4 regions of the Roseibium sp. AWQ4_290 genome follow, and region 4 is predicted to be linked to each of the others. Evidence: riboswitches for the same ligand, from Rfam matches in the RefSeq annotation. Region 4 holds a riboswitch; each other region holds the start of a gene.
The links. Region 4 has a riboswitch for cobalamin ahead of cobU (bifunctional adenosylcobinamide kinase/adenosylcobinamide-phosphate guanylyltransferase). Riboswitches for the same ligand answer to the same signal wherever they lie in the genome.

Region 1: linked by a shared signal. The riboswitch ahead of nrdH (glutaredoxin-like protein NrdH) and the one ahead of cobU (bifunctional adenosylcobinamide kinase/adenosylcobinamide-phosphate guanylyltransferase) in region 4 are both predicted to bind cobalamin.
Region 2: linked by a shared signal. The riboswitch ahead of ACXAH0_RS23335 (DUF4198 domain-containing protein) and the one ahead of cobU (bifunctional adenosylcobinamide kinase/adenosylcobinamide-phosphate guanylyltransferase) in region 4 are both predicted to bind cobalamin.
Region 3: linked by a shared signal. The riboswitch ahead of ACXAH0_RS09140 (DUF1636 family protein) and the one ahead of cobU (bifunctional adenosylcobinamide kinase/adenosylcobinamide-phosphate guanylyltransferase) in region 4 are both predicted to bind cobalamin.

Annotation. Positions count from the first base shown of each region.
Region 1 covers NZ_JBSWYG010000016.1:82,806-90,336, forward strand. Annotated here, with positions in the region: gene nrdF (class 1b ribonucleoside-diphosphate reductase subunit beta) at 1-919, opposite strand, end outside; gene nrdE (class 1b ribonucleoside-diphosphate reductase subunit alpha) at 930-3,080, opposite strand; gene nrdI (class Ib ribonucleoside-diphosphate reductase assembly flavoprotein NrdI) at 3,062-3,466, opposite strand; gene nrdH (glutaredoxin-like protein NrdH) at 3,488-3,709, opposite strand; cobalamin riboswitch at 3,814-4,019, opposite strand; gene ACXAH0_RS16865 (DUF4166 domain-containing protein) at 4,300-4,992, opposite strand; gene ACXAH0_RS16870 (GbsR/MarR family transcriptional regulator) at 5,217-5,768, opposite strand; gene ACXAH0_RS16875 (P-loop nucleotide/nucleoside kinase family protein) at 6,006-6,518, opposite strand; gene ACXAH0_RS16880 (TetR/AcrR family transcriptional regulator) at 7,170-7,531, opposite strand, start outside.
Region 2 covers NZ_JBSWYG010000030.1:42,635-50,165, reverse strand. Annotated here, with positions in the region: gene ACXAH0_RS23370 (hypothetical protein) at 654-1,334, opposite strand; partial or broken gene ACXAH0_RS23365 (leucine zipper domain-containing protein) at 1,501-1,626, opposite strand; gene ACXAH0_RS23360 (substrate-binding periplasmic protein) at 1,963-2,568, shown strand; gene ACXAH0_RS23355 (energy-coupling factor ABC transporter ATP-binding protein) at 2,678-3,334, opposite strand; gene cbiQ (cobalt ECF transporter T component CbiQ) at 3,318-4,115, opposite strand; gene ACXAH0_RS23345 (cobalt ABC transporter permease) at 4,118-4,768, opposite strand; gene cbiM (cobalt transporter CbiM) at 4,765-5,391, opposite strand; gene ACXAH0_RS23335 (DUF4198 domain-containing protein) at 5,523-6,320, opposite strand; gene ACXAH0_RS23330 (hypothetical protein) at 6,333-6,521, opposite strand; cobalamin riboswitch at 6,479-6,698, opposite strand; gene ACXAH0_RS23325 (hypothetical protein) at 7,021-7,531, opposite strand, start outside.
Region 3 covers NZ_JBSWYG010000007.1:138,984-146,514, forward strand. Annotated here, with positions in the region: gene ACXAH0_RS09130 (S9 family peptidase) at 1-1,559, opposite strand, end outside; gene ACXAH0_RS09135 (ABC transporter substrate binding protein) at 1,631-2,584, opposite strand; cobalamin riboswitch at 2,799-3,009, shown strand; gene ACXAH0_RS09140 (DUF1636 family protein) at 3,344-3,778, shown strand; gene ACXAH0_RS09145 (ABC transporter ATP-binding protein) at 3,775-4,548, shown strand; gene ACXAH0_RS09150 (ABC transporter substrate-binding protein) at 4,565-5,500, shown strand; gene ACXAH0_RS09155 (FecCD family ABC transporter permease) at 5,591-6,589, shown strand; gene ACXAH0_RS09160 (SDR family oxidoreductase) at 6,653-7,525, opposite strand.
Region 4 covers NZ_JBSWYG010000008.1:200,733-208,263, forward strand. Annotated here, with positions in the region: gene ACXAH0_RS10410 (SIS domain-containing protein) at 1-981, shown strand, start outside; gene nagA (N-acetylglucosamine-6-phosphate deacetylase) at 978-2,135, shown strand; gene ACXAH0_RS10420 (hypothetical protein) at 2,150-2,452, opposite strand; gene ACXAH0_RS10425 (3-hydroxybutyryl-CoA dehydrogenase) at 2,463-3,320, opposite strand; tRNA gene ACXAH0_RS10430 (tRNA-Asn) at 3,584-3,659, opposite strand; cobalamin riboswitch at 3,974-4,184, shown strand; gene cobU (bifunctional adenosylcobinamide kinase/adenosylcobinamide-phosphate guanylyltransferase) at 4,218-4,769, shown strand; gene cobW (cobalamin biosynthesis protein CobW) at 4,766-5,887, shown strand; gene cobN (cobaltochelatase subunit CobN) at 5,984-7,531, shown strand, end outside.

The DNA of each region.
Region 1 (7,531 bases), on a different contig from region 4:
AGAAGTCGTGGTTTTCGTCCGCATTCGGGGAAAGCGAGGCCATGATGGCCGGATTGACCTGGCAGACACTGTCCGGAAAGAGCGGCTCATAGCCCAGATTCATCAGCGCCTTGTTGGCGTTGTAATGGAGGAAGTGTTTTACATCCTCGGTCAGGCTCACCCCGTCATAGAGGCTTTCGGTGTATTTCGACTCGATCTCGTAAAGGTCGAGCAGAAGCGAGAAGGCAAAGTCCTTGATCTCCTGCCGCTCCGCGTCCCCGGTCTTTTCCAGCATGCGCTGGAACTTGTAGCCGATGTAATAGCCGTGAACGGCTTCATCGCGGATGATCAGGCGGATCAGATCGGCCGTGTTGGTCAGCTTGGCCCGGCTGGACCAGTGCATGGGCAGATAGAAGCCGGAATAGAACAGGAAACTTTCCAGAAAGACGCTGGCGATCTTCTTTTTGAACGGCGAAGACGCAGCGTCATATTCCTGGAGGATCAGTTTGGACTTGGCCTGAAGGAATTCGTTTTCCTCCGACCAGCGGAAAGCCTCATCCACATCCGCCGTCCGGCAGAGGGTGGAAAAGACAGAGGAATAGCTGCGCGCATGGACCGCTTCCATGAAGGCAATATTTGTCAGCACCGCTTCTTCATGGGGCGTGAGCGCATCGGCCATCAGGGTGGGCGCCCCGACCGTGTTCTGGATCGTGTCGAGCAGGGTCAGGCCGGTGAACACGCGGATGGTGAGCTGCTGCTCGTCCTCGTGCAGCGTTGCCCAGCTCTGAATGTCGTTGGACAGGGGCACTTTTTCCGGCAGCCAGAAATTGACCGTGAGCCGGTTCCAGATTTCCAGGTCCTTGTCGTCTTCCAGCCGGTTCCAGTTGACGGCCCGGGGCACGGGCCGGGCCAGATTGGGAAGGGGTGTGTGCAGGGTCATTTGGGCTCTCCTAAAGCGAGCAGGACACGCAGCCCTGCACTTCGGTCCCTTCCAGGGCCATCTGGCGCAGGCGGATGTAGTAGATGGTCTTGATGCCCTTCTTCCAGGCATAGATCTGAGCCCGGTTGATATCGCGGGTGGTGGCGGTGTCGCGGAAGAAAAGGGTCAGGGACAGGCCCTGATCCACATGCTGGGTCGCCGCCGCATAGGTGTCGATGATCTTTTCCGGGCCGATCTCGTAGGCATCCTGATAGTAGTCGAGATTGTCATTGGTCATGAAGGGCGCGGGATAGTAGACCCGGCCGATCTTGCCTTCCTTGCGGATCTCGATTTTCGACACGATCGGATGGATCGACGAGGTCGCGTTGTTGATATAGCTGATCGACCCGGTGGGTGGAACGGCCTGAAGGTTGCGGTTGTAAAGGCCGTGGGTCATGACGGCTTCTTTCAGGGCGCGCCAGTCGTCCTGCGTCGGCAGGGTGATGTTGAAGGCCGCGAACAGCTCCTTGACCCGGTCCGTCTCCGGCACCCAGGCCGTGTCGATGTATTTGTCGAAGAAGGTGCCGTCCGCATAGCGGCTCTTTTCAAAACCCGTGAAGCTTGTGCCGCGCTCGCGTGCCAGCGCGTTCGAGGCGCGGATACAGTGATAGGCGACCGCGTAGAAATAGAAATTGGTGAAGTCGACCCCTTCTTCAGAGCCGTAGTGGATCTTTTCGCGGGCCAGAAAGCCGTGCAGGTTCATCTGGCCGAGGCCGATGGCGTGGCTTTCGTCATTGCCCCGGCGCACGGATGGCACACTGTCAATGGCGCTCATGACCGAGACGGCGGTCAGCGCGCGCACGGCCGTTTCCACGGTGGCGCCCAGATCGCCGCCATCCATCGCCTTGGCAATGTTCAGGGAGCCGAGATTGCAGGAGATATCCGTGCCCAGGTGGGAATAGCTGAGATCGTCCCGGAACTCGGACGCCTCGTTGACCTGCAGGATTTCCGAACACAGGTTCGACATGTTGATGCGCCCGTCCACCGGGTTGGCCCGGTTGGCGGTGTCCTCGAACAGGATATAGGGATAGCCGCTCTCAAACTGGATTTCCGCAATCGTCTGAAAGAAGCTGCGGGCGCGGATCTTGGTCTTGCGGATGCGCGGATCGTCCACCATCTCGCGGTATTTCTCGCTCACCGAAATCTGCGAGAACGGCATGCCATAGACCCGCTCCACATCGTGGGGCGAGAACAGGTACATGTCCTCGTCCTGCTTGGCGAGTTCGAAGGTGATGTCCGGGATCACGACCCCGAGGGAGAGGGTCTTGATGCGGATCTTCTCGTCCGCGTTTTCCCGCTTGGTGTCGAGAAAGCGCAGGATGTCCGGATGGTGGGCGTTCAGATAGACCGCCCCCGCGCCCTGGCGCGCGCCAAGCTGGTTGGCATAGGAAAAGCTGTCTTCCAGAAGCTTCATCACCGGAATGACGCCGGAGGACTGGTTTTCAATGCCTTTGATCGGGGCGCCGGCTTCGCGGATATTGGTCAGAAGCAGGGCGACCCCGCCGCCGCGCTTGGACAGCTGCAGCGCGGAATTGATGCCGCGGCCGATGGATTCCATGTTGTCTTCAAGGCGCAGCAGGAAGCAGGAGATGAGCTCGCCGCGCTGCTGCTTGCCCGCATTCAGGAAGGTCGGGGTCGCCGGCTGGAAGCGGCCGGACAGGATCTCGTCCATCAGCCGCATGGCCAGGTTTTCATCGCCGTCGGCCAGGGTCAGGGCCACCATCACCACCCGGTCCTCGAACCGCTCCAGGTAGCGCTTGCCGTCAAAGGTCTTCAGCGTGTAGCTGGTGTAATACTTGAAGGCGCCCAAAAAGGTTGGAAACCGGAATTTGCGGGCATAGGCCGCCTCGAACACGGACTTGACGAAGGCCGCGTCGTACCGGTCCAGAACTTCCTGCTCATAATAGCCTTCTCGTACCAGATAGCCGAGCTTTTCTTCCAGCGAATGGAAGAACACGGTGTTCTGGTTCACATGCTGCAGGAAATACTGCCGGGCCGCTTGCCGGTCCGCATCAAACTGGATCTGCCCGCCGCTGTCATAAAGGTTCAGCATGGCATTGAGGGCGTGGTAGTCAACGGCAGCAGCCTGCTGGGCAGGCCGGTCTAGGACATCTGTTGCCAAAATTTCGTCATCCCGTGGTCAACGCGGGCAAGGTCCGTGTCGGTTCCGGCCAGCTCGAAGCGGTAGAGCACCGGTACGCCGCATTTTTTCGACACGACTTGCCCTGCATAGGCGAAAAAAGACCCAAAGTTGCGATTGCCGGAAGCAATCACCCCCTTGAGGAGCGCGCGCGTGGGCGCATCATTCAGGAACCGGATCACCTGCTTTGGAACGGCCCCGCGTCCTTCCCCATCCGCATAAGTCGGAAGGACGAGGACGAAGGGCCCGGCGACGTCTGGAAGCGCTGCGGACGCATTGCGGGGAATGCGCAGGGCGGGCGCACCGAGCCGTTCGATAAAGCGGTGGGTGTTGCCGGAGGCGCTTGAGAAATAGACAAGCGTTCCCATTGGATCAAAGCCGCCGGAGGTTTAGCTGAGCGCTGCAATCTTGTCCGGGCGGAACCCGGCCCAGTGGTCGCCCATGGCTTCAACAACCGGCACCTGCTGATAACCGAGGGACTGAACGTGCTCGAACGCTTCGCTGTCTTCGCTCAGGTCGATAATGGTGTAGTCGACGCCCTTTTTGTCGAGCGCACGGTAGGTGGCGTTGCATTGCACACAGGACGGCTTGCTGTAAACGGTGATGGTCATTGTTTCTTGCACCCCGAGTCGGTCTTTTCATGGGAACGGCAGCGCGCAAGAAGGGCCTGTGCCGAGGCACATGGTCATCCCGCCCCGCGGACCCGCCGTCCGTTAGCGTTTTTACATTCAAGGCAGGTCTCCTGGCTCACAGGTCAATGCCGGTTTGATCCGCCTTCCCGGAGATCTCCAGTGGCGTCTGGATCCCAGCTTCCTGTTCACAGTTGCGGGGGCAGCACCGGGTTTGCATCTGCCTGCGCACCGGTTTCCCTCTTAGCCGGCAATGCAAAAGAATCGCCGGGCCCTGAACACTAAATACAGTAGGTAAGTGAGTTCTGGTGTCAATCTGTAGGTGGTTCGGGATTTTGCTCAAATCAGAGGCAGAATGGACCGGGACGCTGTTTTGGGCCGGATCAGCAGCGGAAACCGGAGGACGGACCCCGTTGCAAAACCGGTGGACAATTGTTGGTGCTGCTGTGACTGATGGTCAGTCGTTGGGGCGTCTGCCGGATACGGGGCCGGGACCGTCAAGATGTTGTGCCAGAGAGCCTCTGGGCAATTTGCACCGCAATCTGGCTTCACAGAAGGGAGGGCGTCCATGATCAGTCCTCCATGTCTGCGAAGATCGCGTCCTGGTGAACCAGGTCGCCCAAAAGGCTGTGGGTCAAGGCGAGGGAAAACAGGAAACGGCCGCCGCCAAGGTCCCGGTGGGTGATGGCAAGCGCGCCCGGGCTCAGCCAGGCGGGCAGCCGCAGCCGCACGGTTCCAGCTTGCAGGAAATAGTGGTCGCTCGTGAAGACCAAGGCGTTGGGGCGGGCGCTGACGCGCAAGGCCATGCCGATGCCGCAGCCGATATATTCTTCCAGGCCGGTTGGACCGGCGAAGCGCTTGGAGCTGTGAATGACCTGCGGAAACCCGCGCGCCCGGCCATATTGGCGCAGCCAGAACTGGCCGTCTCCGGCACAGTCCTCCGTGACGGAGACGACGGCGGGCTGGTTAAGGCAGCTCAGGTCATGGGGCAGCGGGGCGCCCACCAGCCGTGCCAGCTGGGAGAGGCAGGCTCCGGCCCGGCTCCTGCGCATGGCAACCACCTGGCCCTGATAGACTGTGCTGGCCCCGCCGCGCAGCCGTTTGCCAAAGCGGCGGCGGATGGCGGGGGACAGGCTGGCCCAGGCAGTTTCGCCCAGCAATTTGCGAAAGCGCAGATCGGCCTGCTGTCCGGTCCCGCCAGGAGGCGGGCGCCGGGGGGCGCAAAGACGGGCTGCGGGTGGTGGAGGGCTCGTTGGGATCTGCATGATACACCCTTTCCTGTTAGGTTTGTTGTTTCTGTATAAAGAGAAATTAATAGACAAAAATTTTTCGACTTGTCCTCAGCCAGTTCTGGTTCTGGTTCTGGTTCTGGCGACAGGTTCAGGACTTGGCCTTGTTTCCCGGAGGGCCTTTGGCCCGAAGGGCTGGCGCCATGAGGACCCGGAGAGCGACGGGGACAGGGGAACTGGCATCTGCTGGCTCCTGTCTCTTATCCGGCCTTGCGGCCACTGATCTTCGCTAGGGACAGGACCTTGGTGCCCAGTTTCATGAGGGCGGCGAGGTTTGATTTCGGCACGCCCAGCATCTGCGCCGACCAGCTGTCAGCCGTTGCCAGAAACTCTTGCATCGCCTGTATACGCCCCAGAACTTCCGGATTCAGGCCGGGCTCGGTCCTGGCCTGGCTGGCGCACATGTCGATGGCCCGGATCGCCGGATCGATCTCCCGTTCCTTGCGGCCTCTGGCAATCAGCAGGGCCATTTCCCAGACATCGGTTTCGGCAACAAAATGCTCGCGCCGGTCACCTGCGACCGGAACCCTCTTGATCAGCCGCCAGCCGGCGAGCTCCTTCAACGAGTTGGAGACATTCGAGCGTGCAATGCCCAACTCCTCGGAAATCTGTTCCGCATTCAGCGGATCGGTGCTGAGATAAAGCAGGGCATGGATCTGGGCCACGGAGCGGTTGACCCCCCACTGGCTGCCCATATCCCCCCAATAGAGGATGAATTGCGCTTTTGCGGTTTTATCAGATATTTCTGTCATAACAGAAATATCTGACTTTCATGGGCAGGAGTCAAGGGGGGAGATGAGGCAGCGACGGCAACGGGGGCCGTGGCGGGGCTGGTGTCATATGCCGGTGGCCCAAAAGGTCTTCCTCTTGGGGTGGGACAGCGGCCCGTTCCGAAAGAGGAGCCCCCTCTCAGACCAAGTCGCTATCGTTTGAGAGATGAAAGCGCGGTGTTTCAAAAAGGACAGAGGCGGGAAAGACAAAGACCCGGTTCAAACGTTGCGCAAGGCTTTCTGGATGATATCCACGCAATCCTCCGGTGATTGCACGGATGTATCAAGCCGCACACGGTGTTCCTCCTCCCAAGGGGCGAAGAAGCGCCCAGCCACGTCCTGCCATGTGGGCACTGTGTGTCCGGGAAGATCGCTTTTGCGGCTTTCCACCCGCCTGCGGTGTTCGGCCCGGTCGGAGCAGACCAGTTCCACCAGGACAAGATCGGCCCCGCAAGAAGCACTGCAATCGGCAAACAGGTTCCGGGTGACGGCGAGGGAATTCACTGTATCCGCAATCACGTCGAGACCGCAGGACAGATTGTCCTTGGCCACGGCAGCAAGGGCGAGATAGCCCGCGTCCCCGGCCTCTTGAATGTCGAGACAGCTGGTTTCAATCGCTGTTTCAAGGGAATCAACACGCAGGTGTACGGCCTTGATACGTCGGGCCAGAGCCCGGGCCACGGTGGTCTTGCCGACGCCGGGCAGACCCGACAGGGTGATCAAACTGGTCATGATGAGGACATAGCAAACGGTTGGCTCAAACGGAAGATATTCCGAGGCCCATGCGTCCGCTATCGCTTTGTTTCAGACACACTCAGGGAAAACGGAAGTCTGTCTGCGCGCGCAAAGGCGAGCATCTGGTCTGTAGCATGCCAGATGCGGTCAAACAGAGGTCTGGGTTCCTGACGCCGCGCAGCCTCTTTTGTACGGTGCCTGGCGGCGGAGATTTGGCTTTCTGCTAATATTGATGTGTCCTCCGCAGGTCGTCCCCGGCTCGACCGGAGCCCCACTCTTTGTCCAGCGCCGGGGCGGTTTCATTCGGCGTGCGCGGATGGCAGGCTGCAAACGGTTTTCGTCTTGGCGGGCCTTGAGGAACAGGAAAGCCCGATTCCGGGATGCTTCCCGCACGACACATGACAGTGTCTGGTGGACAGGCGCGTAGATCCCCGATCAGGCCGGGAATGACCTTTTGGGCAGGCGGCGGCCTTGGCCGCAATCCGTGCCACCTGCTCTCCGACATCGGTTTGTCATTCCCGCAAAAGCAGGAATTCAGCACACATCTGCGCGCCTATACACAGCAAGGCTTGCGGCAAGCCGGATCCCGGCACTGCGCTCCGCTCCGGCAGGGACAGTTGAAGGGATGGAGCCTTGACAGGATTGTCGTCAGGTCGCCTTCTTCAGCCCGTCCAGGATCAAGGTGGTGGCCAGGGCCGCGTAGTCGTCCCGTGTGATCGGGCCGTCGTCCCGGAACCACATATAGACCCAGTTCATCATGCCGAAGAGGGACATGGTGACCGGCATTAACAGCGGGCGGGAAGGGGTGTCGAGCGCGGGGTGGATTTCTTTCAAGACAGTGGAAAAATACCGCACGATCCGGCGCTCAATCTCGACGATCTCGGATTTCTGGGCCGCGTTCAAGGCCGGACCGGCATTGAGCTGGACCTTGTGCTGATCGTCTGCCCCGCGATAGCTGTCCAGCACAGTAGCCACCAGCAGCTTGAGGCGCTCTTCGGGTGGGTAGGCGG
Region 2 (7,531 bases), on a different contig from region 4:
TGGACCCATCCCAGATGGGTGTTTCTTCCTTCGAGCCGTATAGTACGAGGGCTTCACTTTTTGCTCCAATTTTTACTTTGCTACCGCCAGCCATATGCCCCTCCTAAAATCTGCGCATTAAAATGATGAAAATTGACAAAAAAACCAAAGCGTACACAATCAAAACATAATATTCTATCTTTCCATCAAATAAATAAGCAATAAAAAAAACAATTGGTACATTTATTAGAAGTAAAGCGGATCCATATATCAATCTAAGCATTCTAAAATATCTCCGACCAAAATCCAAAAAAGAATACATTCCTACTTGAGCGCTTCTTGAGACAAATAACCTCACAAAAAACTAACAAGGACAACGAATCACCAAACATATATTTGAATACTTCAAGATATAAAGTTAAATATATGAATTTTTTAATTCTCTTTTGCTTTTAATTCCCACAAGAAAACTGATTATTAAAAAATAAAAATCAAAGAGACATCTCATTTTCACCAATACTACTTCTATCGAAATTTTCTTCTGAGCTCTCAAGTAGATATCGAAAATCGATAAGAATTTTTGCGTATTAAACGAAATAAATGACGGGCACTTGAAACTATTTGTTCGCACAATCCACCTTACAACCAACATGGATACAACAAAGGTTGTAGAATTATACACCATAGATGTTTTGCACATAACTCCCCCCCAATGTCGCAAACCCACAGCGACGAAAAAAAATGTCGCTCTCAGCCACGTTTATTCCATTCGTCACATGCACCATTACGTGCGCGCAACGCCGCTCCTTTACCCAATGCCGGACCGCCTGCATCAGCCGGAGAGCAACTTTACCTGCGAGCACCTTCCCGGAGAGCTGCTGGCTGATATTCAGCGTCTGCACTGTTGCAATCAGCGCTCCAGACCCCAGGAAATACTCCCCCGCAAGAACCGAGGCAAAGCCGTAGAGGCCTTCTTCTGCAAGTGGCTCACTGCCGGCTGGAACGGCATAGATCAGCCCGAACCGGTTCGGCTGTGCCATCGCCTTGTCGAAAATCGCGCGGGCTTTTGCTTCAGAAAACGGAATGTCACGGAAGATCGTGTTCTGATGCGCTTCACGGGCGAGATAGACACCAGCGCGATAGTCCGCCTCGGACTCCTCCGCCAACCGGACCACCATATTGCCTTTGACCCGCGCCGTGTCGGCCGCGCCGCCGAATAACCTGGCATCCACCGCCGCGCCACCCGCCTGCACAGCCGTTCTCGTTTCGCCAGGCACACTTTCCCTGTGCCCGGAGAGATCAAACTCTCTTCTGTCCACCTTGCCCCAGTCCCCTGCCGTTACCGGATCACGCATCCTGCTAAGACAACGCCTTCGGTCAGAGCCATCTTTCAGAAATATTTGATAGCGTTAAGAAAACATTAGCAATAATGCGGAGAGGTGCGCAACCAGATTTTTGCGATTTTCAGTTGAAATTTTGTCGCAGCGCCTTCGGTCCCATCGGCAAGTCATTCACGCTCGTGCGCGCGGTTCGCGGGCAAACGCCTGCAAGCTGTGAGGCGCTTTCCGGCGTGTGCCCGCTGTCCATCAAACGGACGAGCCGCACTCGACCAAGAGGCGTCAATCGGGCATTCTGGTAAATGTTCATTCGGCTGCTCCGGGAAGGCGTGAAGTGTGGGAACTCCAGTCTCCTCGTAAAGCCCCGAAGGGACAACCTGTTGAAAGCTCACACCTAGAACCTCGGGCGACAATGGCTTGGAGTGGGCTTGACCTGTTTCAAATGCGTGACGGTTCTTGCCCGCTTTTTGCCCCACACCGGGAAGACCGGCATTTCCAAGTTCGTGCCGATTTGCTAGCGTTTGGAATGTTCCTTGTCCCAACGCGCTTAACGACTTCTGCCAGATCCTGCTGTGTCCACGCGGTCTGGCTCAGCTTTGCGGTTGTCCTGCTGTCTGTTTCCCTGGCAAAAGCGGAGCAAGCGCTCGTGCTAACGATGGCAGACAATGCGGCCCCGGCGGAACAGGCTGCCAAGTTCGTTCTCTCCGCCTATGACATTTTGGAGATCCCGGTCAAGATTGTCCGCGCACCGCACTCACGAACCTTGCTGATGGCGTCCAGTGGACGGGCCGACGGTGAAATTGCGACCAGTGCTGCGGTGGAAGACAAATTTCCAACCCTTATGCGCGTCAATGTCCCGCTTGTTGCCATCCCCGTCATGGTCTTTGTATGTGAGGACGTGGGGGAGGATGCGCTCTTCCGGGCCGCCTTGCCGTCCAAGCGCGTCGGCCGCCTGTCCGGGGCCGTGGTTCTTGAGACCCTGACACAAGACTATGAAAACGTCTGGACCGGCGAGACCTTCGATGAACTGTTCGACATGCTGAAGGCCGGGCGTCTTGATGCGGTTCTCGGCCCCAAAGCCGTCCTGAAGAAATATCGGACGAAACATGACCTGGACTGCATTCGGCACCTGCAAACCCCGGTCAAAACCGTGCATCTCTATCATTATCTGCACGAAAAGAACGCAGCCCTTGTTCCCCTGATTACCGAAGCGCTCAAGCAGGTCACACATATGAGCCCTCTGGGCAACTGAAGCACCCGGGCGAACCGGGCATCAAGCGGTCCGTTCGGACGCGGATTTCACAGTCTTCTCCGGTCTTTGACGAAGCTACCTGGCAGAAACAGACCTGACGGGGTTTGTTTTAAGGCTTTGCCACCAGCACACCATCTTCCAAGGCCAACGTGCGGGTGCCAAGACGGTCCCGGAAGGTCGCGTCGTGGGAGACGATGATCATGGCCTGCGGCAGGCCCGACAGAATTTCGATCAAACGGGCTTCATTTTTCCCGTCCAGGGCATTGGTCGGCTCGTCCAGCAGCAAAATATCCGGGGACATGGCCAGTACCGTCGCCAGACTGACAAGCCGTTTTTCGCCGCCCGACAGCTTGTAGGTTATGCGCTCTTTTAGCGGGCAAAGATCCAGCTCGGCCAAAACACGGTCAACGATGTCCGCCGCCTCTGCCCGGCTCTTGCCCAGATTGAGCGGACCAAAGGCAATGTCTTCGGCAACGGTCGGGCAAAACAGCTGATCGTCCGGATCCTGAAACACAAACCCGGCCCTGCGCCGGACAGCCTGAAAATCCGATTCAGTGGCACACTGCCTCCCGAAGGCGCGGATAGTGCCTGCCTCAGGCACCAACAGTCCGACAATCAGGCGCAGCAGTGTGCTTTTGCCAGCCCCATTGTGGCCGCTGATCACCAGCCGTTCCCCTTCTGACAGGCACAGGGACGCGCCTTTGAGAACAGGTGTATGGCCGGGATAGCCAAACCGGAGGCCAGTCAATTCAAGCAGCGGCGCCAATCGTTCCCTCCAAGCCCAAGAGACAGAGCGCCAGCAGGACTGCGCCCCCAGCGAACACGCCGTCCCGGCCGGTGAACCGCATCGTGTCGAGCAACGGGAGCCCTCCGGTAAATCCCCGGCACTTCATGGCTGCAAGAATGCGTTCGGACCGGTCAACTGAGCGCACCAGCATCATGCCCACCAGATAGCCAACAGATCTATAGGTGTGCAGCGAGTTTTGCAGTCGAAAGCAGCGCACCTTCATCGCCCCGCGCAAGCGCAGGTATTCCTGATGCAGCACGTCGATATAGCGCACGGTGAACATCAGGAGATGGACCAGTGTCTGTGGCATTTTCAGGCGGTTCAGGGCATGACCAAGGGTCACCGGTTCAAGCGTTCCCACAAGCACCATCAGCATGAGAATGACGGCATTTGCCTTCAGGGCAATCTCCGCCGCCCGGGCAAGCCCTTCTAGGGAAAAGCCGAATCCGAACACAGTGAAAAGCGGTGAGCCTGGAACCGTGAAAGGCAACAGCACCAGCATGAAGACAACAAAACCGTCCATCGCCGCCATTCGCCGCAAGGTTGCCTTGACCGGAATACGGGCCACCAGCAGACCTGCAATGGCAACAGCTAACCCGAGGGGCAGCACGGCGAGGCTCTTGAGGCTGACCATCAGAACCGCAAAGGCGGCAGCCGCCAGAATGCGGGTGCGCGGGTCCAGCCCGTCCAGACCCGTTTTGACCTGGACTTGACCGGAGCGGACGAGACCCGGCGCCCCGGTGGAAACGAGGTGCCCCATGCCTAGGCCTGCCCCTCCGCCTGAGCCAGCTTGCGCCGTGCGGCAAGGTAGAAAAAGAGGCCGAACAGCCCGGCAATGTAGCCGATCCCGCCCAGAATGGTCTGGAAGTCGTTCTTTTCCTTGTAGGCGGCAATCTCCCGCCTCAAAGGTGTCACCTCCTTGTGGATCATCTGCCGTAACTGCTCCCGGTTTTCTTCAAGTGCTGCAAGGGAGGCTTGGCCTGCCTGTTCCTCAACCGTCTGTGCGGTTTGCCGCAGGGCTGCCGGGCGTGTTTTCTGTGGCCCTGTCCCCGTTTCACCCCCACCAGTATTTGCCGTCTGACCGATCTCCGGAAGGTCTTCCAGCTCCATACGCACTTGGGCGATGTGACCGGCCCCGAGATTGGCCTTGAAGACATGGACAACCCGCTTGCTGGGCGTGAAGGTGAAAAAGCCATCGCTGTCAGTGATCGCCTCGCCCAGTTTGGCGCCATCTTCGTCAAAGACTTCAACCAGGGCACCTGTGGCCATGTCGCCGTTGGAAAACCCGATTTCCCCCTCAATCACGTCCCCGTTTGCAAAAACCGAGGCAATCACCTTGTGGGCCTGAGCCGGGAGCAGGCCCATGCCGGCAAACAAGAGGCCTGACAGCAAAAAGATGGCAGCGCGTCTCATGGGGTCCTCCTGATGGGCGAGTGAAGAGCGGAAAACAGATCCGGTTTGACCCTGCGCGCCAGATAGACGGCAAAGCCGGTCAAAAGTCCCTCGACGGCCACCACCGGAAGATGGGCGAAAAACACCAGTTTGGCGGCCGGAACGAATTCCTCTCCGCTCAAGGCCAAGGCTGCGCCAACCAGAAACGTCGTCAGAACAATGGCAAGCGCCCCGCCCGCCCCTCCCCAAAGAGCGGCCACCAAAGGCGACCCTCTGGCCGCTCCCCGGCCACACAGATAGTAGACCGCAACAGCAGGCAGCGCGATGTTCAACGTGTTGACCCCGAGCACGGTGAGCCCGCCAAAGCCGAAAAAGGCAGCTTGCAGCAAGAGGCCGACAAACAAGGCGGGAAAAGCGGCCCAGCCGAGAACAAGCCCGGCCAGACCATTCAAGATGAGGTGGACACTGGAGGGACCGACCGGCACATGGATGAGAGAGGCGACGAAAAACATCGCACTCAGCACCCCTGCCGCCGGGATCTTCTCCATGGGCAGGGCGCGCAGGCCAAGGGCTATGCCCCCGGCCGCAAGCCCTGCACCGCCCAGAACAACCGGCATCGACAAGGCGCCATCAACAATATGCATTGGTCTCCCTCCGCTATGTCCAGGAGTTTTAGAAGCTATCGCGTTCATCGGGATTCAATTCGTGTTGTCTTTTGTGTCGAAATCTCTGATTTCAGGCTGCGAAAGGCAAATCCGATGAAACGCGCTTTGCTCTAGTCGACGTCGTAGGCGCGGATCCAGATCACCGCATCCTGGCTGAGTTCCTTGCCTTCATGCTCCTTTGCAGGACCGGAGCCCAGAGCTGCAAATCCCCAGAACCCGGCCTTCGGGATGCCGAAAGTGAAATAGCCGTTGTCATCGGAGATTGCGACGATGCCCCCGCCCGGCAGGGGAGACGCAGTTGGTGCGGTGGGGGTGTTGGCATCCATGTCCGGCTCTGCGGCCATATACTCAATCTCGATCTCCGCTCCGGCCACAGGCTTGCCCTCTGACAGGACCCGGCCGGAGAAGGTGGAACCGGCCACAATGTTGGTCGGCCGGTTCAGCGGCAGGATTTCTGTCGCAAGCCCTTGCGGCTCCATCCAGTCCGTCGGGATCTCGTTCCTGGTCACGTAGGATTTCGTGATCTGCTGGATATAGATGTCTTCACTTTCTTCATAGTACGGTGCAGGTTCCACGACGAGCACATAGTCCCCGCTGCGTTTAACCGGAAGCGTGACGTCAAAGGCTGCGGCCTCATTTTCCGACCCGGAAAAGGTGATCGGCTTCAGGCTGTCCTTCAGGTCGATCTTCTGGCCGCGATGCACGGCATAAACCTCAAGGGGCTCGGCCATATCCATGACATGGCCGTTTTCGAACGGATGCCAAAACAGGAGTTTCACCGGGACATCCCCGGCTTTGTCCAGATTGACCTCAGGCGTATACGCCAGCTGAAAATGGGCCTGGGCAGCAAAAGGGGTCAGCAATGTGGCCGCGCAAAGCGCACCAAGGCCAAGCTTGCGAAGTGTCATATGACGTCTCTCTCAATGGGCCACCGGGACGGATTGCCCGGTCTGGTCGACTGAAAGGACGGTCGGGGAAAGAAGCGGAAAGCGGATGGAGGGTGTCCCGCCGCTTGGCCGCGTGACGCTCACCCCGGCGTCCGGTTGCGGTGTCAGGTCCGGCTGGCCGGCCATGACAATCAGCGGCAGGTCTCCTGGCTTGCGGGTCAAGGCATCCACCGGCCTTCCCGGCGCGCGCTTGCGCCAGTGGCTTTGTCGGTTTCAGCTCACCGCCTACAGTTGCGGGGGCAGCCACGGCTTTAGTCCCTGATGGGTACGCTTCACCGTGTTCCCTTTTAATCCCGGTGCCAGGATCTGGCGCCGGAAACCGTTGACCTGGCATTTTTGGCCCTGATCCAGCAGCCTTGTCAATCGTCTTTCTGCAAGAGACTTTTGGCATGCGCCTCGCTGGGCAAGGCCAAAAAATAAGTGGCGGAGCCAGGCTCCGCCACTGAACAAGATTAAAAAAAAGTCCTGGATCAAAGGTTTGGCGCGTCCTGCCTGTTCTGGGCATTCAGCAAAAAGGTCTGGTGCGGTGTCCCGCTAAAAAACTGTTTCCCGCTCCTGTGGAGCGTGCCGCGAACCTTGAGCTGTCGTCACATTTGCCCGGGTCAAGAAAAGTTCTGATGTCAGGCCGCGGCGGGCAAATCTGTCCTAAGCGCTATTTTCACTAAACGATGGGGTAGCCGTCAATGACGTTACGGTAAAATCCGGCAATGTCTTTTGACGCCTCAAGGTCCGGATGAAATTCGTCTGTCCAGCGTCCGCGCACAACATTGCGGATGTCGACCAGCGTCACATTCGGATAGAGCGCATCAATCTCCTGAAGCATGGTGTAAAACCGGTCGACCAAAAGGTGCAGGATACCGGAGATCAACTTCTTGTCCGCCTCGATCCTGAAATTGCGCTTCACAAAAGGCCGTCCGAACCAGGGGCCATCGCTATGGGCCACCGGGTAGTCATAGCCATGGACGAGGATTTGTGTCCGCGGCGCTTTTTTCAAAACATAGCCGGCAAGCTCGTGATAGCCCTGTCTGACCTTCTCCAGCACTGCGTCAAGCCGGTCCAGATTGAGGAAATCCTCCGCTCGATCCGATCCGAGCGCCGCGCTGCGGTCTTTCAGCAGGCGGGTGAGCGCCGAGCCACCCAGAAGCTCATTGGCCCCGCCGGAAAAGACAAAA
Region 3 (7,531 bases), on a different contig from region 4:
GTGAAGGTGTTCTTCTTGTTCTCGCGCCGCCCGCCCTTGTACCAGCGGAAGCCCTTGTCCTTGCCACCCCGGATATGGGCAATGGCGTAGACAAACCCCCGGTCCACGAGCGACAGGCAATTTGTGTTGAAGCTGGCTGGAATGGTGATGCCGTAAGAGCCATAGCCGTAGAGCAGCAGCGGTGCGGAGCCATCCAGCGGTGTGTCCTTGTGGTAGAGGATCGAGACCGGCACGGTCTCCCCATCGGCGGCCGGGGCCATCAGCCGCCGCGTCACATAGTCGGCGGCGATGTGGCCGGACGGGATCTCCTGTTCCTTGCGCAGCACCCGGTCACGGGTTTCAACATCATAATCGAAGGTCTGCGACGGGGTCGTCATTGAGGAATAGGTGAATCGGATCGAGGTCGTGTCGTATTCGTAGCTGCCGCCAAAGCCAAGCGAATAGGCTTCCTCGTCAAATTCGACGGAATGTTCCAGGCCATCGGCCAGGCGGTGGATGACGATGCGCGGCAGGCCGTCTTCGCGCTCCAGCCGTGCCATGAAGGTCTTGAAGACACAATGGGCGAGGATCAGGCAGCCAGGTTTGTGTGCGACATAGTCTTTCCAGAACTCCCGGCTCGGGGTCGCCTTTGGCGCGGTAACGATCTTGAAATCTTCTGCGCTGCCCAGATTGGTGAGGATATAGAGCGTGTCACCGTGGTCATCGACCGAATATTCCACGCCCGTGTCGCGCGGCGCAATCAGCTGGGGCGGGGTTTCGGGCAGATGGGCCGGGATCATCCAGACTTCGGAGGTTTCGTGGTCATGGATATCGATCAGGATCGTTTCGCCGGACTGGGTCTTGCCGACCCCCATGAAGAAGCCGGCATCCTTTTCCTCGTGAACCAGAACATCTTCGGCCGGATCGGTGCCGATCTTGTGGCGGAAGAGCTTTGAGGGCCGGTGATTGCTGTCGAGGCGGACATAGAACACGAATTTGCTGTCGGCGGAAAAGACGCCGCCGCCGCCCGTGTCTTCAATGCTGTAGTCCAGATCCTTGCCGGTGGCGGTGTCGCGCAGCTGCAGGGAATAATATTCCGAGCCCTTGTCGTCATAGGCCCATGCCAGCAGGGTGTGGTCCGGCGACTGGCTGGCCCCGCCAATGCGGAAATAGGCCTTGCCGTCCGCTTCCTTGTCGCCATGCAGCAGGATCGTTTCCTCGCCGCCCTCCCGCCGGGTGCGGAAGAAGATCGGCTGCTGGCCGCCGGTCTCATACTTCATGCCATAGGCATAAGGTCCGTCCGGGGCGGGCACGGAGCTGTCATCTTCCTTGATGCGGCCACGCATCTCTGCAAAGAGCGTCTCCTGAAGCGCGCTGGTGGTGGCCATGGCTTCCTCCTGGTAGGCGTTTTCAGCCTCCAGATAGGCCCGGATGTCAGCGTCCAGCACGGCCGGGTCACGCATGACCTCTTGCCAATTGTCCGCCCGCAGCCAACCAAAGTCGTCCTGCCGGGAAATGCCGTGGGTTTCAAGGGTGACGGGGCGCGCTTCGGCGCGGGGAGGCAAAGTGCTTTTGGTCATGGCCAAGCAGGTAGGATTTTTGAGCGGTCATGGCAAGATGGGATTTCCTGCCGGCCAGAGACAGGAAGGCCCTATTTGTAGACGATCCGGTTGCGCACCTTGTCCAGGTTCAGCTTGTCCAGAGCCGGGCTGCCCGCCTTGATATAGAGTGTTGCTTCGCTGGCGTGCACTTCACTGACCGGCAAACTACCCGGCGGCACCTTTTCAAGAAGAATTTTTGCGGCCATTCGCGCCGCAGCTTCTCCCCGTTCCCGGTATTCCGTCCCGAAGGCCAGCATGATCCCTTCTGTCACATAGGCGGTTGAGGAGCCGATACTGACCAGATCAGGCGGGACGAGCTCTGCGATCGCTTCGGCATGTGCAGCAAAAGATGAAGAGGCTGTCACATAAAGGGCGCCGACGGATCGGAGCTGCGGTTTCAGGGCCGCGATCTGCAGGTCCTTCTCATCTGCATCGGGCGAAAACCGCAGGCGCACCGCCTTGATGCCAAGCGCTTCGGCGGCTTGGGTCAGCCGGTCCGTTTCGGCAATCGCATTGGGTTCGCGGGGATCGAACAGGATGGCAAGGGACGAAAAACTGTAGATCTTGCGCAGCAAATCCAGATTGGTGTCCGGGGACAGAGACATCTTCACACCGGTCAGTCCGGCTGGAGGCTGGTCCAGGGAGAGCACCAGTCCTGCGCCAACCGGATCAGCCACAATATTGAAGACATGAGGCACGCCGCCTGCACCGAAATTTTGAACGGTCAGGCTTGCGGTTGTCCCGAATGTGTAGATCAGGTCCTTTGATTTCAGATGGTCCAGATTGTCGCGCAGAAACCGGGCCAGCTCATCCTCACTTCTGCGGGCATCGAAATATTCAAAGTCAGCGTCAACCCCCAAGGTTTCAAGCTTGCGGACAAAGCCGTCCTCCGCCTCAGTGGTGCCGCGCCAGGTGATGATCAGGATGGACTTTGCATCCGCCCATACCGGAGCGGCGCTGAAAGCGGAGATCAGAAGAAATGCTATTGTCAGCCGTAGAAACACAATACTATCTCTCGGTTGTGAATCTTGTTTCTGCTTATTTTTCGATAAATACTGTAAGGTTAATGATATTGTTTTGATTGATATTATCAACCGGCATTCAAAAATTCTTTGGATGTATAAATTTTTGATTGGAATCTTAGGGTTGCTTTTGTTTTAAGTGTATTATTTCGAGTTACAACCTTTTGTGTTAACTATTGACAGGCGCTTCGGAATTCGACACACACAAAGGGATGGTTCTCGTATCCGGAGACGGATCGGGATTAAAAGGGAACACGGTGCGGCGTAGCCAACAGGCACCAAGTCCGTGACTGCCCCCGCAACTGTGAGCGGAGAGCAAACCTGACAACACCACTGGGGATGCCCGGGAAGGTTCAGGTGCGCAGCGACCCGCAAGTCAGGAGACCTGCCATATCACCCATAACTTCAACCCGGACGGGGTGTTCCGGAGGAGCGGATGACATGGCATCACATATGATCCCGGCCTGGCCGGACATTCGGTTCTTGAAAGCCCCGTTTGGTCGCGGAGGGCGATATGAGCCGGAGACGTTTCCAAACCTGTGACCCCTGCGGAGATCCGCCTGGGCTGGTCTGTGCCTCGAGCAGCCGCACCGGGCGGGCCACCTGTGCGAACGGACAGGAAAAGCTGCTTGCGCCGTCTGAGGATCGTAATGTAATAACATTACAAATTTCATCTCGGCTTGACCTGCCCGCATGCGTCCGTGTGCCGGCACACAAGCTGTTAGCGCAGAGCAGGGGCACATGAAGCAGGGGCAGCCGGGCCTCCGGATCACGCAAGGCCTTCCGGAACAATCGGGAGGGCCGGATGGCCGCCCCGGGCCGGAGCTGATCACGCAGCTTCTGCACGCATTGCCGATTGGGCAGACCGGAGAGGCTGCGTCTGGAAAAATTCCGGAGTTTGATCTGTCCGGCCTGGCCTTTATGGCGGGCTGCGACCGGCCCGGCAAGGTTGCCTTCAGCGTCAGGGACAAAGCAGCCTGTTTTTTCGGGGACATCGATCCGCAGCCGGATATCGGGGATCTTGTTGCCTTTGCTAACCAGTACCGGGAGCCGTTGGATGGCTGGTTCAATTCCGGCACGCGGCCGGGCAAGCCGCGCGGCGCTGGCAGGCAGTTTCTGTGTTTTGCCTGTGAATCTGCCCGAAACGGCGGAGCTGCCATGGGGGGCCAGCTATGACGGGCGCGTCGCTTTCCGTGAAAGAAGCCAGCTGGGCCACCGGGCAGGGCACGACCATTCTTAGATCGGTCAGTTTCGATCTGGCGCCGGGGCAGGTGCTTGGAATTGCCGGGGCCAATGGGGCTGGCAAGTCGACCTTGCTGCGGCTGTTATATCGGTTTCACAGGCCGAGCTCCGGCATGATCCTGCTCGATGGGGCTGATCTGTGGAAACTGTCTGCCCGGCAGACTGCGCGCAAAGTGGCTGCTGTTCTTCAGGAGCAGCCGACTGATTTTGCCTTGAGCGTCCGCGAAATCGTTTCGCTCGGCCGCAGGCCCCATGGCAGCGGCTTTGCCGCTGCCGGAAAACGGGACCGGGAGATCACTGGGGCGTCTCTAGAACGCATGGGGCTTTCGCCTCTTGCCTCCAGATCTTTCGGGACCTTGTCCGGGGGGGAGCGCCAGCGGGTGATGGTGGCAAGGGCCTTGGCCCAGGAGCCGCAGCTGCTTGTACTGGATGAGCCGACAAACCATCTCGACATCCGCCATCAGCTAGAGATCGTTGCCCTGATCGGCAGTCTCAACATCACCATTGTCACAAGCCTGCATGATCTGAATCTTGCCGGGCGGGTCTGCGACCGGGTTCTGTTATTGCACAAGGGCAGTGCTGTTGCCTTTGGTCTGCCCGAACAAGTGCTGACCCCGACCCATATCGAACAAGCCTATTGCGTTCAGGCGCAGCGCCAGAAGCTGGTGCCGGGCAATGAGCCGCATCTGACTTTTCACCTTTGAAACTCTGGAGTTCTTCATGAAACGACTGGCCCTGTGTCTTGCCGCCTCGCTGTTTTCCGCCCAGGCATTTGCCGAAACCACTGTCCGCAGCTGCGACCGGGATGTGACGTTTGACCATCCACCGAAGGCGGCGGTCTCCCATGATGTCAATCTGACTGAAATGATGCTGGTTTTGGGCCTGCGCGACCGCATGGCCGGGTATACGGGCATTTCCGGCTGGAAGACGCTGGATGAGGACATGCGCGCGGGCGTGGCCAAGCTGCCGGAACTGGCGGCCAAATACCCGACCAAGGAAGTGCTGGTCGGCGCAGATGCGGATTTCCTCTTTGCCGGCTGGAATTACGGCATGAAAGTGGGCGGTGAGGTGACGCCGGAAACCCTCGCGCCCTATGGTATCAAGGTCTATGAACTGACGGAATCCTGCATCCATATTGGTGACAAACCGAAGGTCTCCATGGAGGACATGTATAATGACCTGCTCAATCTGGGCCGGATCTTTGACGTGGAAGACAGGGCTCAGAAGCTTGTGGACGGATATAAGGCCGAGTTGGGAAGCTTCAAATCGACTTTAAATAGATCAGATAAAACATTGAAAGTTTTTGTCTATGACAGTGGAGAAGATCGGCCGTTCACAGCGGGCCGCTACGCCATGCCGACTGCACTGATCGAGGCCGCAGGCGGGGTCAACATTCTGGATGACTTTGACAAGAGCTGGGCGAAGGTCGACTGGGAAACCGTGGTGGAAAAGAACCCGGATGTGGTCGTGATCGTGAATTACGGCAATGTGACTGCGGACCAGAAGCGGGCGTTCATGAAAACCAATCCGGCGCTGGCACAGATCAATGCGGTGCGCAACGACCGGTTTGTGACGCTGGAATATGTGGAAGCAACGCCGGGCCCGCGCAACATCAAGGCGGTGAAGAAACTGGCTGCGGCCTTCTGGGGAGACTGAGCCTTGCTGCAACGCCCGGCTCCTCCCTCGCAGGACCCAGTCACAGACTCACTCCCGGTCAAAGCCTCCAGAGGGGGCTTTGCGCTTCTTCTGGCCGCTGGGGCGGGCGTGCTGCTGGTCTCGGTGGTTCTGGCCGTCTCCGTCGGGGCGGTTCCGGTTGCCCCCGGTACGGTCTTCGGTGTGGTGGCCAACAAGATGCTGCCCGGCCTGGTAGAGGTCACCTGGTCGGCAGGCCGGGAGGCGATTGTCTGGAACATCCGCTTGCCGCGTACCCTTCTGGCCGCCTTTGTTGGAGCCGGGCTGGCGATTGTAGGGGCTGCTCTGCAATCGGTGACCCGCAATCCCCTGGCAGATCCCCATCTTCTGGGCATTTCCTCAGGCGGTGCGGCCGGGGCCATTCTGGCGCTTTTGCACACGGGGCTGTTTCTGGGGCTTTTGACCGTTCCCCTGATGGCGTTTGCCGGAGCGCTGGCAGCCACTCTGGTGGTGCTGGGCGTCACCCGCTTTGCCTCTGCGACCAGTGCCGACCGGCTGGTGCTGGCCGGGGTGGCGGTTTCCTTCATTATCATGTCCTTTGTCAACATCTTGATTTTTCTCGGAGATCCGAGAGCCACGCACACGGTGGTTTTCTGGATGCTGGGTGGGCTGGGCCTTGCCCAATGGAGCCATCTGCTTTTTCCCCTGGGCATTCTGGTGCTGACCGTGCCCTACTTGCTGATGAAGGCTGCGGATCTCAATGCCATGACCATCGGGGATGAGACAGCGTCCACCCTTGGCATTCCCGTCGCCCGGTTCCGGCTGGTGGTGTTTACCGCAGGTGCACTGATCACGGGTGTGATGGTCGCATTTTCCGGAATTATCGGCTTTGTCGGCCTGATGATCCCGCATATCGCCCGGTTTCTGGTCGGAGGAAATTACAGCCGTGTTTTGCCCATCAGTCTGCTCCTGGGGGCAATCTTTCTGGTCTGGGCGGATATGGCCGCACGCACGCTGATGGCGCCGGAAGACATGCCCATTGGCATCCTGACGGGCCTGATCGGCGGTATTTTCTTCATCTGTCTGTTGCGTTCAAAGGCAGGGCGGGGCTGACACGCGCGTCTTCAAACAGGGCCGGGGCGCCGATTGGCCCCCGGCTTGTTTCCATGTTGCCGGTCAGGCGTCTGAGCTTTTCAACGCTGCCAGATTGTCTGACAGGAAGCTGGCAAGAGATGTTGCCGGATGGCCAGTCAGGGTCTCCAGATCGGTGGATTGAGTGCTGAGATCCCCCTCTGACGCGCCCCGGTCTGAATCGGCCAGGACCTTGGCAAAAGCCTCTGGCAGGCCCGCAGCGGTCGCCAGCATTCCGGCATAGTCGGGTTCTCCCATATTGCTGAAGGGAATGTCGCGTCCCGTCTGGCTGGAGAGTTCGGCAGCGAATTCAGCCATGGTGAAGCCGGGCTGGCCGCCCAGTTCATAAATGCGCGTGGACAAGTCGTCCCCGGCCACCACCTTGGCGGCTGCTTCTGCATAGTCTGAGCGGCTGGCAGCGTTGATGCGGCCGTCTCCGCTCGCGCCTGCAATCGCCCCATGCTGCAGGGCGGCCGCGACCGTGCCCTGATAATTTTCAAGATACCAGCCATTGCGCAGCACCACATGGGCAAGACCGCTGTCTTTAAGGTAAGTTTCCGTTGCAACATGTTCCTGAGCCAGGATCATGCTGGAGCGGTCCGCGTTCAAAAGACTGGTATAAACGATAAAGGAGACGCCTGCGCTTTTGGCAGCATCGATAACAGCGGCGTGCTGGGGAGTGCGTTGCCCGATTTCGGACCCGGAGATGAGCACCAGCCGCTCGACGCCTTTCAGCGCTTCCGGCAAGGTGGCCGGGTCATTGTAATCGGCTTTTACGACTTTGACGGTGTCGCTTGCCAGATCCGCAGCCTTTTCCGGCGTGCGGACCAAAGCGCGGACGGGTCCGCTGGTCAATTGGGCGAGATACTTGAGAACAAGCCGGCCAAGCTGGCCATTGGCGCCGGTAACTGCAATCATTTTCTG
Region 4 (7,531 bases):
CCAGAGGCTGCGCGGCGGCTTCTCGCAGAGGGCCGCCCGCAGATCAAAGACATTGCGGCGCGTGCTGGCGCCCCGGTCTTTTTGGCAAGCGTTGCCCGGGGCTCCTCCGATCATGCAGCCTCTTTTCTGAAATATGCCTCTGAAACCTATCTCGGTCTTGCCATGGCATCGCTCGGGCCTTCGGTCTCATCCGTTTATGGCAGCGCGGTGCGTCTTGATCAGGCTCTGGTGATCGGCGTGTCCCAATCCGGCGCAAGCCCCGACATCCTCTCCGTTGTGGAGAGTGCAAACCGCCAGGGGGCGATGACGGTGGGGCTGACCAACACGCCCGAAAGCCCGCTGGCGGGGCTGGCCCGTGCGGCCATCGACATCCGGGCCGGGCAGGAGCTCAGTGTTGCCGCGACCAAGACTTTTGTGAATTCAATCCTGGCGGGGCTGTTGCTTCTTGGCGAGTTGGGGCGCAATCAGGCGCTGCTATCGGCGCTGGAGGCGTTGCCCGGACATCTGGAAAGAGCGGCGGACAAGGACTGGAGTGCGGTTGCGGCTCCGGTGGCCGAGCGGGGCTCCCTTTATGTGATCGGCCGGGGTCCCGGATTTGCCATCGCCCATGAAGCGGCGCTTAAATTCAAGGAAACCTGCCAGATCCACGCGGAGGCTTATTCGTCGGCCGAAGTGATGCATGGGCCTGTTTCCATTGTCGAAAACGGCTACCCGGTTCTGGCGCTTGGGGTGCGTGATGCGGCCGAAGACGGGCTGGCGGAGGCCGCTGACCGCATGGCCCGGCAAGGCGGGCAGGTCTTTGCCTCGACGGACAAGGTTCAGGCCGCAACGCGCCTTGCCTATGAAGCGGCCGGGCATCCGCTCACCGATTCGCTGGTTCAGATCGTGTCGTTTTACAGCTTCATTGAATGGTTCGCCCGTCAGCGGGGTTTCGATCCCGACGTTCCAAGGCATCTCAACAAGGTCACGCAGACAGTATGACGGATCTTATTGCCCATGGCTGCGCCCTTGTGTTTGACGGCCGCACGCTCCACCGGGATGCGGCGCTGCTGACGCGGGACGGGATGGTTGAAGGCATTTGTCCGCACAAGAAGGTCCCGGCGGGCTATCAGATCGATGCCCATGGGGATGGCATTCTGTCGCCCGGATTTGTCGATCTTCAGGTCAATGGCGGTGGTGGCCTGATGCTGGGCGAGGCGGCCAGCGTTGCGGATATTGCCCGCATTTGTGCCGCCCATCTGGCTCTGGGCACAACGGCGCTCACGCCCACCTTGATCACCGACACACCTGAGGTGACCCGCAAGATCGTGGCTCTGGCCGTTGCGGCCTGGGAGCAGGGCGTGCCGGGATTTCACGGGCTGCATCTGGAGGGACCGCATCTTTTTGCAGGCAGGAAGGGCGCCCATGATGCCCGTCTGATCCGGCCGCTCACCGAGGCGGATATGGCGCTTTATCTGGAGGCGGCGGCGAAGCTCCCCAGCCTGATGATCACGCTGGCCCCGGAAACGGTCCCGGTGGAGCAGATCGCGCAGCTGTCAGCGGCCGGCATTCATGTCAGCCTGGGCCACAGCAATGCGAGCTTTGAAGCCGGAGGTAAGGCCGTTGAGGCTGGCGCGCGCTGCGTCACCCATCTCTTCAACGCCATGAGCCCTTTGCAGCACCGCGATCCGGGACTGGTGGGGGCCGCACTGGAGCTTGGTGCTCTGAATGCCGGTCTGATCGCAGATGGGGTGCATGTGGATCCGGTGGCCCTGAAAATTGCGCTGAGGGCCAAAACCGGACCGGGGCAGATTTTTCTGGTGACCGATGCCATGTCGCAAACAGGCACGGATGTGGAGTGTTTTGAACTGGGCGGCCGGGAGATTTTCCGTAAAGATGGCCGCCTCACGCTGGAAGACGGCACGCTCGCCGGGGCCGATATCGACCTGCCCACCTCAATCCGGTTTCTGACCGGGGCGGTCGGAATCGATTTGGAAGCGGCCTTGAAAATGGCAACCAGCATCCCGGCGGATGTGATCGGGCGGCCTCTTGGCCGGCTGGTGAAGGGCCGGGCCGCCGATGCCGTTCATCTCGGCCCGGATCTGAGTGTCAAAACCGTCTGGCTCCACGGCGTGCCGCAGAGCCTTGCGGCCTGACACCCAACTCTGTTTCAGCCCCGGATGGGCGGCTCGACCACAGACAGCCCGCCAGCGACAATCTCGCTGGGGGTGAGGGTGATCTCCGGATTGTGGGCCTTGACCCAGTCGGCGGCAACCGCATTGCTGTCTTCGGCCATGGCGGCGGTTGAAAAGACGCTGATGGTGGTCAGTGCCGCTTCGTGGTCCTCTTCCACCGCATAATAGGCGACAAAGCCGGGCAGCGCTTTCAGTTTCGGCACAAAATCGATCTTCACATCGCGCACGAACCCTGCAAGATCCGGCACATTCTTGTAACGCCTGACACTGACATACATGAGGATCTCCTCAGCGTTTTTCGTAATGGAAAAAGCCCCGTCCGGTCTTGCGGCCGAGATAGCCCGCATCCACCATCTGTTTCAAAAGCGGGCTCGGGCGGTATTTCGGATCGTCAAACCCGTCATAAAGAGTTTCCATGATGTCGAGAACCACGTCGAGGCCGATCAGATCGCCAAGGGACAGCGGACCCATGGGATGGTTGGCGCCAAGCGTCATCATGCCGTCCACATCTTCCGGTGACGCCAGGCCTTCGTAGACGCAGTTGATGCCCTCGTTGATCATGGGAACCAGCACCCGGTTGACCACAAAACCATAGCTGTCCTTGGACACCCGGGGCGCCTTGCCGATGGTCTTGGTGAGAGCGGTGATCCGTTCACAGGTCTCGTCGCTGGTCTGAAGGGCGCGGATGATCTCCACCAGCTTCATCACCGGAACCGGGTTGAAGAAATGCATGCCGATGACCCGTTCGGGATGTTTGGAGGCCGCCGCGAGCCGGGTCAGGGAGATGGAGGAGGTGTTGGAGGCAATGATCGTCTCCGGCCCGCAAATTTCGTCGAGCTGGGAAATTACCTTGGATTTGATGCCGATATTCTCCACAATTGCCTCGACCACCAGCTGACAGCTCGAAAGGGCAGTCACATCAGTCGTTGTGGTCACGCGTGCCAGAGAGTTTGCGGCCTCGTCCGCCGAGATTTTCTCTTTCGCCTGCAGCCGGGACAGGCTGTGGCCGATGGTGCCCTTGCCGTGCTCCAGCGACGCCTCGGAAATATCCTGCATGATCACTTGGAGCCCGGCCATCGCAAAGGTCTGCGCAATGCCATTGCCCATCGTTCCAGCGCCAATCACGCCAACTTTCTGAATGTCCATGTGTCACCATTGCCGGTTCGGGAAAGGAGGAAGGCCGGAGGGAAGGGCTCAGATGATACCTCCCGCCTGATGGCGCCTTCATGACACCCAAACACTGGCCGCGCAATTGCTTGGGGCGGGATGCCTGAAAATAAATCGGCGTCAGGCCGTAAGGGCAGGGCACATGTGTGGCGCCGTCATCGGCGTAGCACATAAGGTTCGCGCCGGGCCGGCCGCAGCCCCGTTCAGGATGACTGAATTTTTAAGAGAGACAAAAGTGGTGATGGCTCCCCAGGCCGGACTCGAACCAGCGACCCAGCGATTAACAGTCGCTTGCTCTACCAACTGAGCTACTGGGGATCACCACGCTCGGGGCCGCTGCGTCGCTGCCCCGTCGATGGAGATGCGTATAACAAAGGCATGATCCGTTTGCCAAGCCCTCGATCGCGTTTTTTTCATCCCGCTGTCATTTTTTTATCCAGCATGTGGAAAACCGTAAGGATTCCAGAAAGGTAGAAAGGGACGGTCCTGGTGAAAACCCGGGCGGATTTAGCCTCAAGACCGGCTGGAGCTGCTCCCCTTGCGCGGAGCCCCGGCCAGGCGATGCGGGAGCCATAGCTCAATTGGGCAAGGGGCGCTGCCTGGTTATCTGCTTGTCACATACCGGGAATGCAGGTACGAAAGGTTGAAACGGTTCCGGATCGGGCTTGCTGATCCGGATGAAACGGGAATCCGGTGCATCGCCTCTGGCGCCATTCCGGAGCTGCCCCCGCAACTGTAAACGGTGAACGAGCGCACAAGAACCACTGGCCGGAGAGGGCCGGGAAGGGGTGCGGGAGGCCAGACACCGTGAGCCAGGAGACCGGCCGTTGATCCAGCAACCCAGAACGCTGTCGGGTGGACGGCCGGGAGACAGATGTGAGTGCAGCTTCCGGACCAAGGTCCACGCTTGTTTTTGGCGGTGCCCGCTCCGGGAAAAGCCGCTTTGCCGAACAGCTTGCGGTCACCTCCGGCCTTGAAAAAATCTATGTGGCCACCGGCGCGGCCTTTGATGCCGAAATGGCGGACCGTATTGCAGCACACCGGCAACAGCGCGGCGCAGGCTGGCACACGATTGAAGAACAGACCGATCTCAAACGGGTGCTTGAAGACATCTGCCGGCCGGACCGGGTGGTTCTGGTCGATTGTCTGACCCTCTGGCTCTCCAACCTGATCTTTGCGGACAAGGATGCCGCTGCCGAGACGGACGCGCTGTGCAGGACGGTTGAGGGACTGCCGGGCCCGGTGGTCTTTGTTTCCAATGAAGTCGGCCAGGGCATCGTGCCGGACAATCAACTGTCCAGAGCGTTCCGGGATGCGCAAGGACGGCTCAATCAGGACATGGCCAGGGTCTGTGCCCAGGTCGTTCTGGTGGCGGCCGGACTGCCCCTTTTGCTGAAACCCGCCAACCAACCGGACATTACCCTATGACACAGAGCAATATGACACAGACCCTTCAAACACCGGGGCAGAAGATCCCGGCGACAATTGTGACGGGCTTTCTGGGGGCGGGCAAAACCACCTTGATCCGCAATCTCCTGCAAAATGCCAACGGCAAGAAAATCGCGCTGATTGTCAATGAGTTCGGGGATATGGGCTTTGACGGGTCGCTTGTGAATGGCTGCGCTGATCCGGACTGCGCGGCGGAAGAGGTGGTCGAGCTGACCAATGGTTGCATTTGCTGCACGGTGGCCGATGACTTCCTGCCGACCATGGAAATGCTGCTCGGCCGGGATACTCCGCCGGAGCATATTGTCATTGAAACGTCCGGGCTGGCGCTGCCGCAGCCGCTTGTGCGCGCCTTTTCCTGGCCAAGTGTCAAAACAAGAGTGACGGTCGACGGCGTCGTGACCGTGCTGGACGCTGCTGCGCTGGCCGAGGGCCGGATTGCGCTGGATGAAGCCGCGCTTGAGGCGCAGCGCGCGGCGGATGAGGCGCTGGACCATGACAGCCCGGTGGAAGAACTGTTTCACGACCAGCTGCGCTGCGCCGATCTGGTGGTTCTGAACAAGGCGGATCTGGTTGCGGACGCGGCGCTGAAAGCGGTTGAAAGCCGGATTGGGGCAGATATCCGCCCGGCGGTTCAGGTGATTGCCTCGGAAAAGGGCACCTTGCCGATCGAGGTCCTGCTCGGGCGTCAGTCCGCTGCCGAAGACGATATGGCCGCCCGCCATGAGCATCACCATCATCACCATGACGATGCGCCGTCCCATGGCGGGGATGATCATCACCATGATCACCAACATGACCATCACCACCATGATGATTTTGAAAGCCATGTGTTCGACTGCCCGGAATTTGACAGTCTCGCCTCTCTTGAAGCCAGGGTGCTGGAGGCCATGGCCTTGAAAGGTGTCTTAAGGATCAAGGGTGCGGTCCGGATCCATGGCAAGGCAACGCCCGCTATGGTGCAGGCGGTGGGCCCCCGGGTGGAGACCTGGTTTGCAGCGGGGGCGGAAAGCGCAGGCCGTCTGGTGGTCATCGGCCTGAAAGGCTTTGACCTTGACGCCGTGCGCGGCCTTTTGGGCCGCGTCCGCGAAGCCGCTTGAGCGGCGCTCTTAAAAGCCTTGCCACATGGCCCCGTTTTGGGGCGCTCTGCTTGAAGCGGGCGCCCCGGTTGACCCTGAAGAAAGCTCCACCCGCCCATGCATATTCTTGCCAGCCAGACACGCCGGATCGATGACGGCGGCGATGCTGTCGATCTGGGGCAGGCGCCGGCCGATATTCTGTTCCTGTCGGCTGCAGATACGGAACTTGGCGGCCTTGCCGCGGCCCATGCGGGACTTGGAAGAGACCGCGCCAGTTTGCGCCTGGCCAATCTGATGGCGTTGACCCACCCCTATTCGGCAGATCTTTATGCCGAACAGACGGTGCGCGGCTCCAAACTGGTGATTTTGAGGCTTCTGGGCGGCATTGAATACTGGCGCTACGGACTGGAACGGTTTGAGGAAGAAGCCCGGGCCGCCGCGCTGGATCTCATTGTCCTGCCGGGGGACGACAAGTGGGATGCGGATCTGGCGGCCCGCTCCACCCGGCCTGTGGAAGAGGTCCGCCGGATCTGGCGCTATTGTGTGGAAGGGGGCGCTGCCAACTACGCCAATGCGCTGGCCTATGCGGCCCACCTTATCGGGGCTGGGGAGGAGCCGCCCCAGCCTGTGCCGCTGCCCCGGGCCGGTCTTTATCTCAAAGGCCAGTCCGCGCCGGATCTGGCTGCTATCAAGGCGCTCTGGCGTGATCCGGGGCGCCCGGTGGCGGCCATCACCTTCTATCGGGCGCTGGTGCAAGGCGCGCAGACCGCGCCGGTTGATGCGCTTGTCACAGCGCTCGAGGCGGAAGGCCTCAATGTGTTGCCGGTTTTTGTCTCCAGCTTGAAGGATGCGGAAGCCGTTGCCGTGCTGGAGCACCTGTTTGATCAGGCCGCCCCCGATGTGGTGCTGAACGCGACCGCCTTTGCCGTTTCCAAGGCGGGCCTTGCCCACACGCCGACGCCGCTGGACCGGACCGGCAAGCCTGTGCTGCAGTTGGTGTTCTCCTCCTCATCAAAAGAGGGCTGGCAGGACAGCGATCAGGGCTTGTCGATCCGCGATCTTGCCATGCATGTGGTCCTGCCGGAGGTCGATGGCAGGCTTCTGACCCGCGCCGTCTCGTTCAAGGAAGAAGGCATCTTTGACCCCGAAACCCAGTCGGTCCCGGTCCGTTTCACGCCGGTGCCGGACAGGATACGGTTCGTGGCTGCGCTGGCCGCCAACTGGGCCCGTCTCGGCAAGACGCCTGCGGGCGCCAAAAAAACCGCTTTGATCCTGGCCAATTATCCGAACAGGGATGGACGGCTGGCCAACGGGGTGGGGCTGGATACGCCCGCCTCCTGCACAGGTCTTTTGAAGGCCATGAAGGCGGCAGGCTACGAGGTTGGAGACGCACCGGAAACAGCCACAGATCTGATGGCCGTGCTGACCTCCGGCGTGACCAATGCGCTTGATGGACGCTCTGACCGAAAGGCGCATGAGGCGTTGCCGCTGGCGGACTATCACCGGGCGTTCGCCAAACTGACCGATCCGGTCAGGTCCGCCGTTGTTGCGCGCTGGGGCGCGCCGGACGACGATCCTCATGTGGTGGAGGGCGCGTTCCGTCTGGCATTGCACCGGTTTGGCAACCAGATTGTCGGCATTCAGCCCGCACGGGGCTACAATATT